3 regions of the Lysinibacillus sp. G4S2 genome follow, and region 2 is predicted to be linked to each of the others. Evidence: a T-box and tRNA genes for the amino acid it is inferred to sense, from the RefSeq annotation. Region 2 holds a T-box; the other regions hold tRNA genes.
The links. A T-box is a leader RNA that pairs with one kind of tRNA and senses whether it is charged. The one in region 2 lies ahead of ileS (isoleucine--tRNA ligase), so its partner is inferred to be a tRNA-Ile.

Region 1: it has a tRNA-Ile gene. The T-box ahead of ileS (isoleucine--tRNA ligase) is inferred to sense a tRNA for this amino acid. The anticodon was not compared.
Region 3: it has a tRNA-Ile gene. The T-box ahead of ileS (isoleucine--tRNA ligase) is inferred to sense a tRNA for this amino acid. The anticodon was not compared.

The regions. Positions count from the first base shown of each region.
Region 1 is NZ_JAUCFJ010000002.1:4,277,578-4,282,011, forward strand. It holds gene nadA (quinolinate synthase NadA) at 1-513, shown strand, start outside; partial or broken gene QUF91_RS21710 (IS5/IS1182 family transposase) at 666-831, shown strand; partial or broken gene QUF91_RS21715 (IS1595 family transposase) at 832-1,343, shown strand; partial or broken gene QUF91_RS21720 (alpha/beta hydrolase) at 1,405-2,108, shown strand; tRNA gene QUF91_RS21725 (tRNA-Glu) at 2,390-2,461, opposite strand; tRNA gene QUF91_RS21730 (tRNA-Ser) at 2,464-2,554, opposite strand; tRNA gene QUF91_RS21735 (tRNA-Asn) at 2,565-2,641, opposite strand; tRNA gene QUF91_RS21740 (tRNA-Ile) at 2,646-2,722, opposite strand; tRNA gene QUF91_RS21745 (tRNA-Gly) at 2,724-2,797, opposite strand; tRNA gene QUF91_RS21750 (tRNA-Phe) at 2,803-2,878, opposite strand; tRNA gene QUF91_RS21755 (tRNA-Asp) at 2,939-3,014, opposite strand; tRNA gene QUF91_RS21760 (tRNA-Met) at 3,018-3,092, opposite strand; tRNA gene QUF91_RS21765 (tRNA-Ser) at 3,142-3,234, opposite strand; tRNA gene QUF91_RS21770 (tRNA-Ile) at 3,250-3,326, opposite strand; tRNA gene QUF91_RS21775 (tRNA-Met) at 3,334-3,407, opposite strand; tRNA gene QUF91_RS21780 (tRNA-Ala) at 3,433-3,508, opposite strand; tRNA gene QUF91_RS21785 (tRNA-Pro) at 3,515-3,591, opposite strand; tRNA gene QUF91_RS21790 (tRNA-Arg) at 3,609-3,685, opposite strand; tRNA gene QUF91_RS21795 (tRNA-Leu) at 3,701-3,789, opposite strand; tRNA gene QUF91_RS21800 (tRNA-Gly) at 3,795-3,869, opposite strand; tRNA gene QUF91_RS21805 (tRNA-Leu) at 3,918-4,002, opposite strand; tRNA gene QUF91_RS21810 (tRNA-Lys) at 4,024-4,099, opposite strand; tRNA gene QUF91_RS21815 (tRNA-Thr) at 4,107-4,182, opposite strand; tRNA gene QUF91_RS21820 (tRNA-Val) at 4,186-4,261, opposite strand; rRNA gene rrf (5S ribosomal RNA) at 4,272-4,387, opposite strand.
Region 2 is NZ_JAUCFJ010000002.1:1,171,046-1,175,479, forward strand. It holds gene QUF91_RS05935 (cell division protein SepF) at 1-222, shown strand, start outside; gene QUF91_RS05940 (YggT family protein) at 243-524, shown strand; gene QUF91_RS05945 (hypothetical protein) at 647-778, shown strand; gene QUF91_RS05950 (hypothetical protein) at 744-902, shown strand; gene QUF91_RS05955 (YlmH family RNA-binding protein) at 985-1,773, shown strand; gene QUF91_RS05960 (DivIVA domain-containing protein) at 1,869-2,393, shown strand; T-box leader at 2,491-2,710, shown strand; gene ileS (isoleucine--tRNA ligase) at 3,053-4,434, shown strand, end outside.
Region 3 is NZ_JAUCFJ010000002.1:253,331-257,764, forward strand. It holds rRNA gene QUF91_RS01500 (23S ribosomal RNA) at 1-209, shown strand, start outside; rRNA gene rrf (5S ribosomal RNA) at 270-385, shown strand; tRNA gene QUF91_RS01510 (tRNA-Val) at 396-471, shown strand; tRNA gene QUF91_RS01515 (tRNA-Asp) at 476-551, shown strand; tRNA gene QUF91_RS01520 (tRNA-Thr) at 565-640, shown strand; tRNA gene QUF91_RS01525 (tRNA-Tyr) at 647-730, shown strand; tRNA gene QUF91_RS01530 (tRNA-Trp) at 736-809, shown strand; tRNA gene QUF91_RS01535 (tRNA-His) at 857-932, shown strand; tRNA gene QUF91_RS01540 (tRNA-Gln) at 943-1,017, shown strand; tRNA gene QUF91_RS01545 (tRNA-Lys) at 1,033-1,105, shown strand; tRNA gene QUF91_RS01550 (tRNA-Arg) at 1,127-1,203, shown strand; tRNA gene QUF91_RS01555 (tRNA-Pro) at 1,219-1,295, shown strand; tRNA gene QUF91_RS01560 (tRNA-Ala) at 1,312-1,387, shown strand; tRNA gene QUF91_RS01565 (tRNA-Ser) at 1,402-1,494, shown strand; tRNA gene QUF91_RS01570 (tRNA-Phe) at 1,500-1,575, shown strand; tRNA gene QUF91_RS01575 (tRNA-Gly) at 1,579-1,652, shown strand; tRNA gene QUF91_RS01580 (tRNA-Ile) at 1,661-1,737, shown strand; tRNA gene QUF91_RS01585 (tRNA-Asn) at 1,742-1,818, shown strand; tRNA gene QUF91_RS01590 (tRNA-Glu) at 1,820-1,891, shown strand; gene QUF91_RS01595 (GerAB/ArcD/ProY family transporter) at 2,101-3,234, opposite strand; gene QUF91_RS01600 (hypothetical protein) at 3,259-3,495, opposite strand; gene QUF91_RS01605 (spore germination protein) at 3,653-4,434, opposite strand, start outside.

The DNA of each region.
Region 1 (4,434 bases), 3.1 Mb from region 2:
CCTCAAACAAATATGCTCGAGACAGATCAGTCCCCAGAAAACATACAAGTCATCTTATGGAAGGGACACTGCTCTGTACACGAAGGCTTTACCGTTCAGCATACGGAGATTGTACGTAAAACTCATCCAAACATGCGCATCATTGTTCATCCTGAATGTAATCGCGAGGTTGTTGCTGCTGCAGATGATGCAGGTTCTACAAAATACATTATTGATACGATTAATAAGGCACCAAGTGGTTCTGCTTGGGCGATTGGCACAGAAATGAATCTCGTTAATCGTATTATCAAGCAGCACCCCGATAAGCAGATTATATCCTTAAATGAGAACTTTTGCCCTTGTCTTACGATGAACCGAATCGATTTACCTCATTTACTTTGGTGCCTTGAAAGTATCGAACAAGGGCAACCACATAATCGTATTCAAGTAGAAGCTCATGCCGCTGAAGAAGCACGTAGTTCACTTGAAAGAATGCTATTACGACCAAAAGAGGCTGGGACAAAACCTCACTAAAAAGTAAATATAGTAAGAAGCCCGAAAAATTTTACGAACAGTAAAGTTTTCCGGGCTTTGTATTTGAACATATAAATTTTGATAAAAAGAAAGGACACCCTCTGATAAAATTAAAGTAACCAAACCATAACCAATCAGAAAGAAGTGTCCTTATGCTTAAAAATTATAATATGCATCAAGTTGTTTTACGCTAAATTTAGAAATAAAACTTCAAGAAAATGATATCGCTACGCCATCAATGATTTAGTGGAAAGTATTCCAAATGAAGCATTCGATTCATTTCTTCGAAACACGGGTTGCCCAGCTTATCACCCGCGAAAAGGTACAAAACCTTCTAAAATGCCGAGAATCTCGTAATAGAGGAAAACAGATTAAAAAGAGAGGTATATCTTACGAACGGTTTGTATTGCTACTGCTATTGATAGACAGGGTAATCTAATTATGGAGTTATTATGTAGAGGTAGAATGACACACCAAGAATTAGAAAGACTCTATGACGGTCGTGTAGGGGGTAACTCTATCTTTTGTACTGATAGTCATAAGAGTTATGTTCAGTTTGCCAAGATTTTTCATTGGAACATAAGCGTATACAAAGAGGAAAACGTAAAGAAGGAATTTACCATATTCAACACATTAATGCTGTACACAGCAAATTAAAAAAGTGGATGAATAAGTTTAATGGTGTTGCAACTAAATATATCAGCAATTATTTGTATTGGTTTAAATGGCTATAATTATTTGAAACTGACAAAGAAGTTGTTAAAATCAAGAACTTTATGGTTCAATGCAATGTAGCCCATGCTTATACAAGAGTAACAATATTTATTTAGGTATATACATTTGTAATATTAGGAATAACGAATTATTTATATTTCATGGAGGAAAATTTCAATGATAAAAAGTAATTTTAAAATAGAAAATATTCCAGCGATTTTATGGGGTGACAAATCAGATAAGTTATTTGTGGTAGTGCATGGTAACATGTCAAATAAGGCAGATGACTCGATTATTGTATTTGCAGAAGAAGCAACAGCAGTAGGTTATCAAGTGCTTAGTTTTGATTTACCTCAACATGGTGACCGTAAGGATGATACTTATCTTTGCAAAGTTCAAAACTGTGTTCAAGACCTTAATACAATTATGATCTATGCAAAATCGTTATCAAATAATATAAGCATTTTTGCTTGTAGCATGGGAGTATATTTTAGCCTATTAGAATATAGCCATGAGCCGTTGAAGCAGTGTTTGTTTCTCTCTCCTGTGGTAAATATGGAACGTATCATAAATAATATGATGACATGGTTTAACGTAAGTGAGAGTAGACTAAAAATAGAGAAAGAAATTTCTACACCTATTGGACAAACTCTCTATTGGGACTACTACTGTTATGTGAAAGAACATCCTATTGTTGCTTGGAATAATCCAACTTCAATTCTCTATGGTTCAGAAGATAACTTATGTGAGTTTGACGTTGTATCTGAATTTAATAAACGTTTTAACTGTAATTTGCAAGTAATGGAGAACACTATTTCCATTCTGAGGAACAGTTGCAGTATTTCAGACAATGGCTGAAAAAACATATATACGTTAAATGATAATAAAAAATGATTGATGTATAATCTTCTTTAAAAGCGCATTAAGGGAAGTCAAAATGGCTTCCCTTAAAAGTTATATAATTTCAACATTGTTTTAAAACATCACCTTTCCTTTAATATCAGCTAGTTATATCCCAGACTCTTTTCGTTTTAGTTGATGGACGTTTTTTCAAAGATACATAGTACCAGTTGCTATTTTTATATTTCTCTATTTCTAAAAAGTTATCTTTCTACACAAAAAAGACAGTAGATGTAAGTTACATCTACTGTCTTTTTTAGTATGACCCGTACGGGATTCGAACCCGTGTTACCGCCGTGAAAGGGCGGTGTCTTAACCACTTGACCAACGGGCCAATGGCGGAGAAGGAGGGATTTGAACCCTCGCGCCGGTTACCCGACCTACACCCTTAGCAGGGGCGCCTCTTCAGCCTCTTGAGTACTTCCCCAAATAAAAAATGGCTCCGAAGGCAGGACTCGAACCTGCGACAACCTGATTAACAGTCAGGTGCTACTACCAACTGAGCTACTTCGGAATAATGGTGGGCCTAAATGGACTCGAACCATCGACCTCACGCTTATCAGGCGTGCGCTCTAACCAGCTGAGCTATAGGCCCTTGGAGCGGGTGATGAGAATCGAACTCACGACATCAGCTTGGAAGGCTGAGGTTTTACCATTAAACTACACCCGCAAATATGGTGGGTCAGGACGGAATCGAACCGCCGACACTTAGAGCTTCAATCTAATGCTCTACCAACTGAGCTACTGACCCATATTATCATGCTAAGCTTTCTTTACTCTTTTGCTTCTCATGTATTTCTTTTTAAAAAAATGGCGGTCCCGACCGGGATCGAACCGGCGATCTCCTGCGTGACAGGCAGGCATGTTAACCGCTACACCACGGGACCATTTGGTTGCGGGGGCCGGATTTGAACCAACGACCTTCGGGTTATGAGCCCGACGAGCTACCACTGCTCCACCCCGCGTTAACAATATTCTTTTCAAGTCTTTAAACACCATTTATAGAAATAAAACTGGAGGAGGTAGAGGGATTCGAACCCCCGCGCGGTGTTACCCGCCTGTCGGTTTTCAAGACCGATCCCTTCAGCCAGACTTGGGTATACCTCCGTGACAATATATAAATGGTGGACCTTGCAGGACTCGAACCTGCGACCGGACGGTTATGAGCCGTCTGCTCTAACCAACTGAGCTAAAGGTCCTTTAAGATGGCGGCAGAGGGGATCGAACCCCCGACCTTACGGGTATGAACCGTACGCTCTAGCCAGCTGAGCTACGCCGCCAGGATCTTTATACTGGTTATCTTTTTGGTGGAGCCTAGCGGGATCGAACCGCTGACCTCCTGCGTGCAAGGCAGGCGCTCTCCCAGCTGAGCTAAGGCCCCAAAGAATGGTCGGAATGACAGGATTCGAACCTACGACCCCTTGGTCCCAAACCAAGTGCTCTACCAAGCTGAGCTACATTCCGATAAACAAATATTTATATGGCGCGCCCGACAGGAGTCGAACCCATAACCTTCTGATCCGTAGTCAGACGCTCTATCCAATTGAGCTACGGGCGCTAATTATTAAAAAAATGGTGCCGAGGGCCGGAATCGAACCGGCACGGTAGTCACCTACCGCAGGATTTTAAGTCCTGTGCGTCTGCCAGTTCCGCCACCCCGGCACATTTGGAGCGGAAGACGAGGTTCGAACTCGCGACCCCCACCTTGGCAAGGTGGTGTTCTACCACTGAACTACTTCCGCATGTGCATAAGATTTATTTATCCTGGCAATTATGAAATTCTGAAAAAATGGTGCGGGTGAAGGGAGTCGAACCCCCACGCCTTGCGGCGCTAGATCCTAAGTCTAGTGCGTCTGCCAATTCCGCCACACCCGCATATTTTGTTGGCAATTTAAATGGTGAGCCATGAAGGACTCGAACCTTCGACCCTCTGATTAAAAGTCAGATGCTCTACCAACTGAGCTAATGGCTCAAAACTATGGTGCCGGCTATAGGAATCGAACCCACGACCTACTGATTACAAGTCAGTTGCTCTACCTGCTGAGCTAAACCGGCAAATGGTGGAGGATGACGGGCTCGAACCGCCGACCCCCTGCTTGTAAGGCAGGTGCTCTCCCAGCTGAGCTAATCCTCCTGGGTATAATGCCTAGCGACGTCCTACTCTCACAGGGGGAAGCCCCCAACTACCATCGGCGCTAAAGAGCTTAACTTCCGTGTTCGGTATGGGAACGGGTGTGACCTCTTTGCCATCATCACTAGACTATTTTAAAGACAAGATTTATTATAACATATTTTCGTTATAATCGC
Region 2 (4,434 bases):
GCACAGGATATTGCTGAACATTTAAAAAATAAACGCGCAACAATTGTCAATTTACAACGTATTGAGCGAGAGCAAGGTGTGCGGATTATTGATTTTTTAAGTGGCACAGTTTATGCACTTGGTGGTGATATTCAAAGAATAGGGAAAGACATCTTCCTATGCACACCTGATAATGTAGAAGTGTCTGGCGAAATTTCGAATTTTATTTTAGACGATAATTAATAGCGAGGATTGTAGTTTATATGGATTTATGGATGATTTTAGGTTATGTAGCATTAGCATTTAAGGTGTATTCTTTTATGTTATTTGGATATGTTTTATTGTCTTGGGTACCTGCTGCGCAAGAATCAGCAATTGGCCGTTTCCTTAAAAAAGTATGCGAGCCTTATTTGGGGATTTTCAGGAAATTCATCCCTCCGATTGGTATGATTGATATCTCTCCAATCGTGGCAATTTTTATGCTTAATTTTATTAAAAATGGGCTTTTTATTGTTATTCAAAAAGTGTACGAAATGTTTCTTTAAAAGAAATCCTCACAAATGGTGGGGATTTTTTATTTATGGGTAATACTATATTTAACAAAAATGGTTGCTTTACAATTTAGTGACTAGGCGACTCCTTAGGGATTAGCGTCATAGATGAGACCTTGCAGCGAAGCGGATGTTATCTGTGCGAAAGCGAAGCGACAGCAACAAATGTTTTAACTGTGCGAAAGCGAAGCGACAGCAACAAATGTTTTAACTGTGCGAAAGCGAAGCGACAGCAACAAATGTTTTAACTGTGCGAAAGCGAAGCGACAGCAACAACAAAAGCGGCTCATCGGACGCCACCAGGAAGCTTTGCTCTGTGCGAAAGCAACAAAGCGCCTAGTCGGAACAGAAATTAACCCCACGTTTTGGTGATGATCCTTATTTTTTGATATAAATCCTTAAAATACCAATGAAATTAAACTAGTAAAAGATAGATAATAGAGGTGGAGTAAACATGGAGCATTTAATTCAGCATTTTAGGAAAGATGAACAGCCTTTTATTGAACAGGTTGTGAGTTGGCAGCGTGAGGTGGAGGATCGATATGCTCCAAAGCTTACTGATTTTTTAGATCCTCGACAACGTTTTATTGTTACATCAATTATTGGACAATATGACATATTGAAAACAGCCAGTGCAGGGCTCTTTGATGAAGCAGAAAGACAGCGTATGCTTATTTATCCTACTTATTATGAGCCTATGGAGGATGATTTTCAGCTCACAGTATTTACGATTCAATATCCTGTGAAATTTGTACAACTACGACATCCAGATGTTCTAGGAGCGTTATTATCATTAGGACTGAATCGTGGCAAATTCGGTGATATTCGTGTAAATGAACATCAAGTACAATTCGTAGTAGAGAATGAGGTAGCAGAATATGTACGCTTACATTTAACAGGCATCGGCAAAGTAAAGGTACATGTAGAATCGATTAAAGAGATGGAGCCTCTGCTCCAAATTGAGGAAGAATGGCTAGAAGAATCTCATACTGTTTCTTCTATGCGTTTAGATGTTATTATCTCAACGGTTTTAAAAATTTCACGTCAAAAGGCACAAGCCTTAATTACAAGTAAAAAGGTACGTGTTAATTGGACCGAGCGGGATACAGTTGCTTTTGAGTTACAAGAAGGAGATATTTTATCTGTACGTGGAAGTGGTCGAGTAAAAATTATGATGACTGAAGGCCGTACAAAAAAAGATAAAATTCGTTTGCAAGTCGGTCGATTGACCCAAAAAAGCTAAAAATCAAGTAAATTTCATTAATTTTTACTGCTAAGTTGTTTGAACAATTGTATAATAGGAAATACGAATGTACATGTAAAGGAGAGAAGGATCGTATGCCATTATCACCTATTGATATACATAATAAGGAGTTTACCAAATCCTTCAGAGGTTATGCTGAAGATGAAGTAAATGAATTTTTAGATCAAATTATTAAAGATTATGAGATTTTGCTCCGTGAAAAAAAGGAAGTAGATAGACAACTAGAAATGTCCTTAGAACAAGCGAGACATTTTAACTCTTTAGAGGAAACATTACAAAAATCAATTGTAGTCGCTCAAGAGGCAGCTGATGAAGTAAGAAGAAACTCTCAAAAAGAAGCTAAACTCATTGTAAAGGAAGCAGAAAAAAATGCTGATCGTATTATCAATGAGGCTTTAACGAAGGCTCGTAAAGTGACAATTGAAATCGATGAGCTGAAAAAGCAATCAAAAGTATTCCGTAATCGTTTTAAAATGCTTGTAGAGGCACAGCTGGATTTACTAAATGCAGACGATTGGGACCACTTGCTACAATATGATATTGATCTGACTGAAATTCAAACATCTGTTGAAGAAGCACAAGAAGCCGATCAAGTTTAATTGCTATTATCAGCATTGTAACTTAATAAGTGAAGCTTGACGTGATTGTTTGATTTTCATATACTAATGTAATAGTAATTATTTTGAACAGATATGCATACAGGCAGAGACGAAGACAGTATTTGTTAGGCGTAGTTAAGCGATTTGGGGATAGTGTGAGCCCAAACATGCAAATAACAATGAACATCACTTCTGAGCTAAATAACTGAATGAAGTAAGTTATTTCGTGATGCACGACGTTAACGTGCTTTAAGTGGTAGTACAATTTTGTGCTACAATTAGGGTGGTACCGCGAGTATAAGCTTCTCGTCCCTTTGAGGGATTGAGAGGCTTTTTTTTATGTTCAAATGGTGGGAGGCTTTCATTTCTCGTTGATATGGATAAATCCTATATTTGAACTTATATCTCCGGTGTTGGAATGTGTTGATTTTGCCAATAACTAGAACTTAGGGATGGCATTTCACGCGACTCCTTGGAAATCAGCGTCACAGATGAGACCCTGGTGCGCAAACGAAGTGACCAACGAACGTTCCCTGGAAAGCGCCCAGTCGGAACGGAAATCAACCTCGTTATGGTGATAAACCTAATACTGTCGTATGTGAATGAGCGCTTAAGTGTATTTGTTCTTTGTTTGTAAATTTAAAGGAGGAATTGAAAAAATGGTTGAGTACAAAGATACTTTATTAATGCCAAAAACAGATTTCCCAATGCGTGGAAACTTACCGGCAAATGAACCGAAGATGCAAGAAAAATGGGATGAAATGGACATTAACAAATTACAGATGGAGCGCAATGCAGGACGCCCTGAATATGTGTTACACGATGGACCTCCATATGCGAATGGTGATATCCATATCGGTCATGCTTTGAATAAAGTATTGAAAGACATGATTACACGTCATCGCTCTATGACTGGCTACCATGTAAACTATATTCCAGGTTGGGATACACATGGTTTACCAATTGAGCAGGCTCTTACGAACAAAGGTGTAAAGCGCAAAGAAATGTCTGTTGCTGAATTCCGTAAATTATGTGAAGAGTATGCTTACGAGCAAATCGACAACCAACGTATACAATTCCGTCGTTTAGGTGTTCGTGGTGATTGGGAAAATCCATATATTACATTAAAGCCTGAATTTGAAGCACGTCAAATTGAAGTATTCGGTAAGATGGCTGAAAAAGGCTATATTTATAAAGGCTTAAAACCAGTTTACTGGTCTCCATCATCTGAGTCTGCACTGGCAGAAGCAGAGATTGAATATCAAGATGTTAAATCGGCTTCTATTTACGTAAGCTTTGCGATTAAAGATGCTAAAGGCGTTGTCCCAGCAGATGCTAAATTTATTATTTGGACAACAACACCTTGGACACTTCCAGCGAACTTGGGGATTTCTGTAAACCCTGAATTTATCTATGTTGTTGTGGCGGTTGCAGATAACAAATTCATCATTGCCAAAGAATTATTAGAAACTGTTGCTAACGAACTTGAGTGGGATGCATATGAGATTGTTCAGGAAGTAAAAGGTGAGGCACTAGATCGAGTTGCTGCACAGCATCCATTCTATGACCGTGAATCTCTTGTAATGGTTGGAGAGCACGTAACTGCTGAAGCGGGTACTGGCTGTGTTCATACAGCACCAGGACACGGGGAAGATGACTATCATATTAGTAAACAATATGGTCTACCAATTCTTAGCCCTGTTGATAATAGTGGCTGCTACACAGATGAAGCACCTGGTTTTGAAGGTGTATTCTACAATGATGCAAACAAAATGATCACAGAAAAATTAAAAGAAGTAGGCGCATTAGAAAAGCTTAACTTCTTTACACACTCATATCCACATGACTGGCGTACGAAAAAACCAGTTATTTACCGTGCAACACCACAATGGTTTGCGTCGGTTGATGCATTCCGTGATGAGTTACTAGGGGCTGTAAAATCAACAGCGTTTACACCTGCTTGGGGTGAAACTCGTCTTTATAATATGATTCGTGACCGTGGAGACTGGGTCATTTCACGTCAGCGCGCATGGGGCGTTCC
Region 3 (4,434 bases), 920 kb from region 2:
CCAGTTGTCTTGCCAAAGGCATCGCTGGGTAGCTATGTGTGGACGGGATAAGTGCTGAAAGCATCTAAGCATGAAGCCCCCCTCAAGATGAGATTTCCCATTACGCAAGTAAGTAAGATCCCTCAAAGACGATGAGGTAGATAGGTTCGAGGTGGAAGTGTGGTGACACATGGAGCTGACGAATACTAATCGATCGAGGACTTAACCACAATGTTTGAAACATTCAATGCACGTTTATCCAGTTTTGAAAGAATAATTTCTTTCATATGTCTAGTGATGATGGCAAAGAGGTCACACCCGTTCCCATACCGAACACGGAAGTTAAGCTCTTTAGCGCCGATGGTAGTTGGGGGCTTCCCCCTGTGAGAGTAGGACGTCGCTAGGCATTATACCCAGGAGGATTAGCTCAGCTGGGAGAGCACCTGCCTTACAAGCAGGGGGTCGGCGGTTCGAGCCCGTCATCCTCCACCATTATGGTCCCGTGGTGTAGCGGTTAACATGCCTGCCTGTCACGCAGGAGATCGCCGGTTCGATCCCGGTCGGGACCGCCATTTTTTTTTTTTTGCCGGTGTAGCTCAGTTGGTAGAGCAACTGACTTGTAATCAGTAGGTCGTGGGTTCGACTCCTATCGCCGGCACCATCCCTTGGAGGGGTAGCGAAGTGGCTAAACGCGGCGGACTGTAAATCCGCTCCTTAGGGTTCGGCGGTTCGAATCCGTCCCCCTCCACCATTTTTAGGGGCATAGTTCAACGGTAGAATAGAGGTCTCCAAAACCTTTGGTGTGGGTTCGATTCCTACTGCCCCTGCCAGGTTTCGAGGTACTCGTTATCAAGAACTGCTGTGATTACATATAGTGGCGATTGTGGCGAAGTGGTTAACGCACCGGATTGTGGTTCCGGCATTCGTGGGTTCGATTCCCATCAGTCGCCCCATTTTAACAATTGGGGTATAGCCAAGCGGTAAGGCAACGGATTTTGATTCCGTCATGCCTAGGTTCGAATCCTAGTACCCCAGCCATTCATTTCTTAATATGAGCCATTAGCTCAGTTGGTAGAGCATCTGACTTTTAATCAGAGGGTCGAAGGTTCGAGTCCTTCATGGCTCATCAAGTTTTTATAAAAATTATGCGCCCGTAGCTCAATTGGATAGAGCGTCTGACTACGGATCAGAAGGTTATGGGTTCGACTCCTGTCGGGCGCGCCATAAATCTAACAGTAACGGAATGTAGCTCAGCTTGGTAGAGCACTTGGTTTGGGACCAAGGGGTCGTAGGTTCGAATCCTGTCATTCCGACCAGTTTTTCTTAAATTTTGGGGCCTTAGCTCAGCTGGGAGAGCGCCTGCCTTGCACGCAGGAGGTCAGCGGTTCGATCCCGCTAGGCTCCACCATTTTTAAATATTTTGGAGGTATACCCAAGTCTGGCTGAAGGGATCGGTCTTGAAAACCGACAGGCGGGTAACACCGCGCGGGGGTTCGAATCCCTCTACCTCCTCCATTTTCGGGTCAGTAGCTCAGTTGGTAGAGCATTAGATTGAAGCTCTAAGTGTCGGCGGTTCGATTCCGTCCTGACCCACCATATGCGGGTGTAGTTTAATGGTAAAACCTCAGCCTTCCAAGCTGATGTCGTGAGTTCGATTCTCATCACCCGCTCCAAAAATAATGGGCCTATAGCTCAGCTGGTTAGAGCGCACGCCTGATAAGCGTGAGGTCGATGGTTCGAGTCCATTTAGGCCCACCATTATTCCGAAGTAGCTCAGTTGGTAGTAGCACCTGACTGTTAATCAGGTTGTCGCAGGTTCGAGTCCTGCCTTCGGAGCCACGGCCCCTTGGTCAAGTGGTTAAGACACCGCCCTTTCACGGCGGTAACACGGGTTCGAATCCCGTAGGGGTCATCAAGCATGTTGCACATTCGTGTAACATGCTTTTTCTTATGCTTGTAGATGACTAAAGCATATAAAATAATCTTATGACGCTTGCTTTCGCTAAAAATAATACTTGTAGCTAACGCTTTGCTTTCGCTACAAAAGACATTTGCTGAAAGAAGTTAAAATGCAAAACTGCACACCCAATTTATTAATAGGATTAATAATGGATGTGCGATCTAGGTTGTACCGGAGTCTTTATTATTTAATGTATCATTTTCAGGACCCTTAATATTTCTTAATTTCGCGATAATAAGTAATAGTAAAGGAAGAAAAAGGGCAAATAATGAAATATATAAGGGCCAAGTTTCTTTATTATATTTAGTAGAGTGCATAATATTTGGATGTACAATTTGAGAAAGTGCAACTGTAATCATCCCAAGTGGAAGGATTAACCGTCTGTGATCATTAATTTTAAGTATTTGTCCTAACCCCTTTACGGTTGCGTAAAAATACATGGAGGCTCTGACAAATATCGTGACCATCCAAATAAAAGCCATAATAACTTCAATACGTTGCAGGAAATTACCAATCGAAATTCTTTGCGCTAGAGTGTAACTAGGAAAGGTTCTAAGAGATGTATTCGTTACCCCCAATACTAAGATTGATAATGCTATAACAATTGTTAAAATTAATCCTCCCACAAGTGTGCCAATATAAAATCCTTTCTCACCGGATTTATAGTCATTGATAGCAGATGGAAAAACCATTAATATAACGACTAATGGAAAAGAGAACAGACCCATAAAATGTAAAATGCTATACATAAGAGGCTTTGCTGAAACTTCTAAAATTGGTTGTACATTTTTAATCTCTATTTCAGGGCTTATAAATAACACAAAAATAATAAATATTAACAGAAAAACGGGGAATAGTATTTCTAATGTACGCGCAAAAACTTCTATTCCTAAATAAGCTGCAAAAAGTATAATAAGGTTAAATAATATTGAAAATACAACGGGCGGCGTCTCTGGCATTACCTCTGTCTGAAGAAAATTTCCGATAAAATATAGTAGCTCACCAGATGATAACAATGTTAAAATGACAAATCCAATGGTAAAAATTTTCCCTAAAAAACTCCCCAATATTTTCTCCGTAATCTCAACAAAGGTTAGAGTAGGCATTTTTTTTACTAAAGTCATAAACAGTTTTAGTATAAGCATACTCAATAACGTACCTATAATTGCTACAATCCAAGCATCCTGTTTTACTTCACTTGCAATGCTTGCAGGGATAATTAAAATACTTGTCCCTACGGTAAAAAGAATTACAATTATTGTGAATTGCCGCGAACTTATCAATTGCTTTTCCATAAATATGACCCTCTTTTAAAAAAATTATTTTTTTAATAGCGTTGCTTTTAAAAAGTCACTAATTGGATGGAAAATATACATAATTACATCCAGCGGACTAAAGTGTATTACTTTTAAACTTATACCAATATTTAAGGCGACACCGATAGTTAGCAAAAGGGAAAATGTCCAAATTGTTTTAGCATCTTCTTTTTTTAAACTGGGCAGCTCAAAAAAAATAATACAAGCTGTAATAATTAATATTCCTAACACTATAAGCATATAGATTACTCCTTTAATTTTACGTTCTACATAGTCATCCCCAAACCTTGAGTTTTCACATTGACCTTGATCTACCTTTATTTATTATTCGTGTTTACTCCAACAACAACTTCAAATTTGCATTAAGATAATGAGTAAAATCGTTATTTTCATATTGTTAGTGGGCCGGTCGTTTCTTATTTTTTAATTGTTTATGTCCTCTAACATTATTAATTTGGCTAATTAATCGTGGACGAGTTAACAAAGATCGGCGAGAAACAATTATTAGTGCATCTTTTTGATCCTTTGGAATTAATGGTGCAAAAGGACTCATATAAGGTACACCAAATGAACGTAAACTACATAAATGCAAAATAAGAAACATCATTCCTATAAACACTCCAAATAATCCAAACATTGCTGCTAACCCCATTAACGGAAAGCGTAAAATCCGTATGGAGTTAGATAATCCATATGCAGGAAAAAGGAAGCTGCATATCGCTGTTAAGGCTACAATAATAACCATTGATGCCGAAACGATACCTGCTTGTACAGCTGCTTGCCCAATAATCAATGTTCCTACAATTGATATAGCAGGCCCTATCATTCTTGGCATTCGAAGTCCGGCTTCCCTAAGAACTTCAAATGCAATCTCCATAATCAAAGCTTCGACAAATACAGGAAATGGTACACCTTCTCGCTGTGAATAAATATTGATTAGCAAAGAGGTGGGTATCATTTCGTGGTGAAAAGTCGTGAGCGAAATATAGAGAGAAGGGGCAGCTAAGGCAAGACTAATCCCTAAAAACCTAATGATACGAATAAATGAACTGATAAATGGATGTTGATAATAATCCTCTGCGGATTGTAAGAAGGAAGTAAATAATGCAGGTACAATTAAAACAAAGGGAGTACCATCTACTAAAATAGCAATTTTACCTTCTAATAATTCGCTTGCAA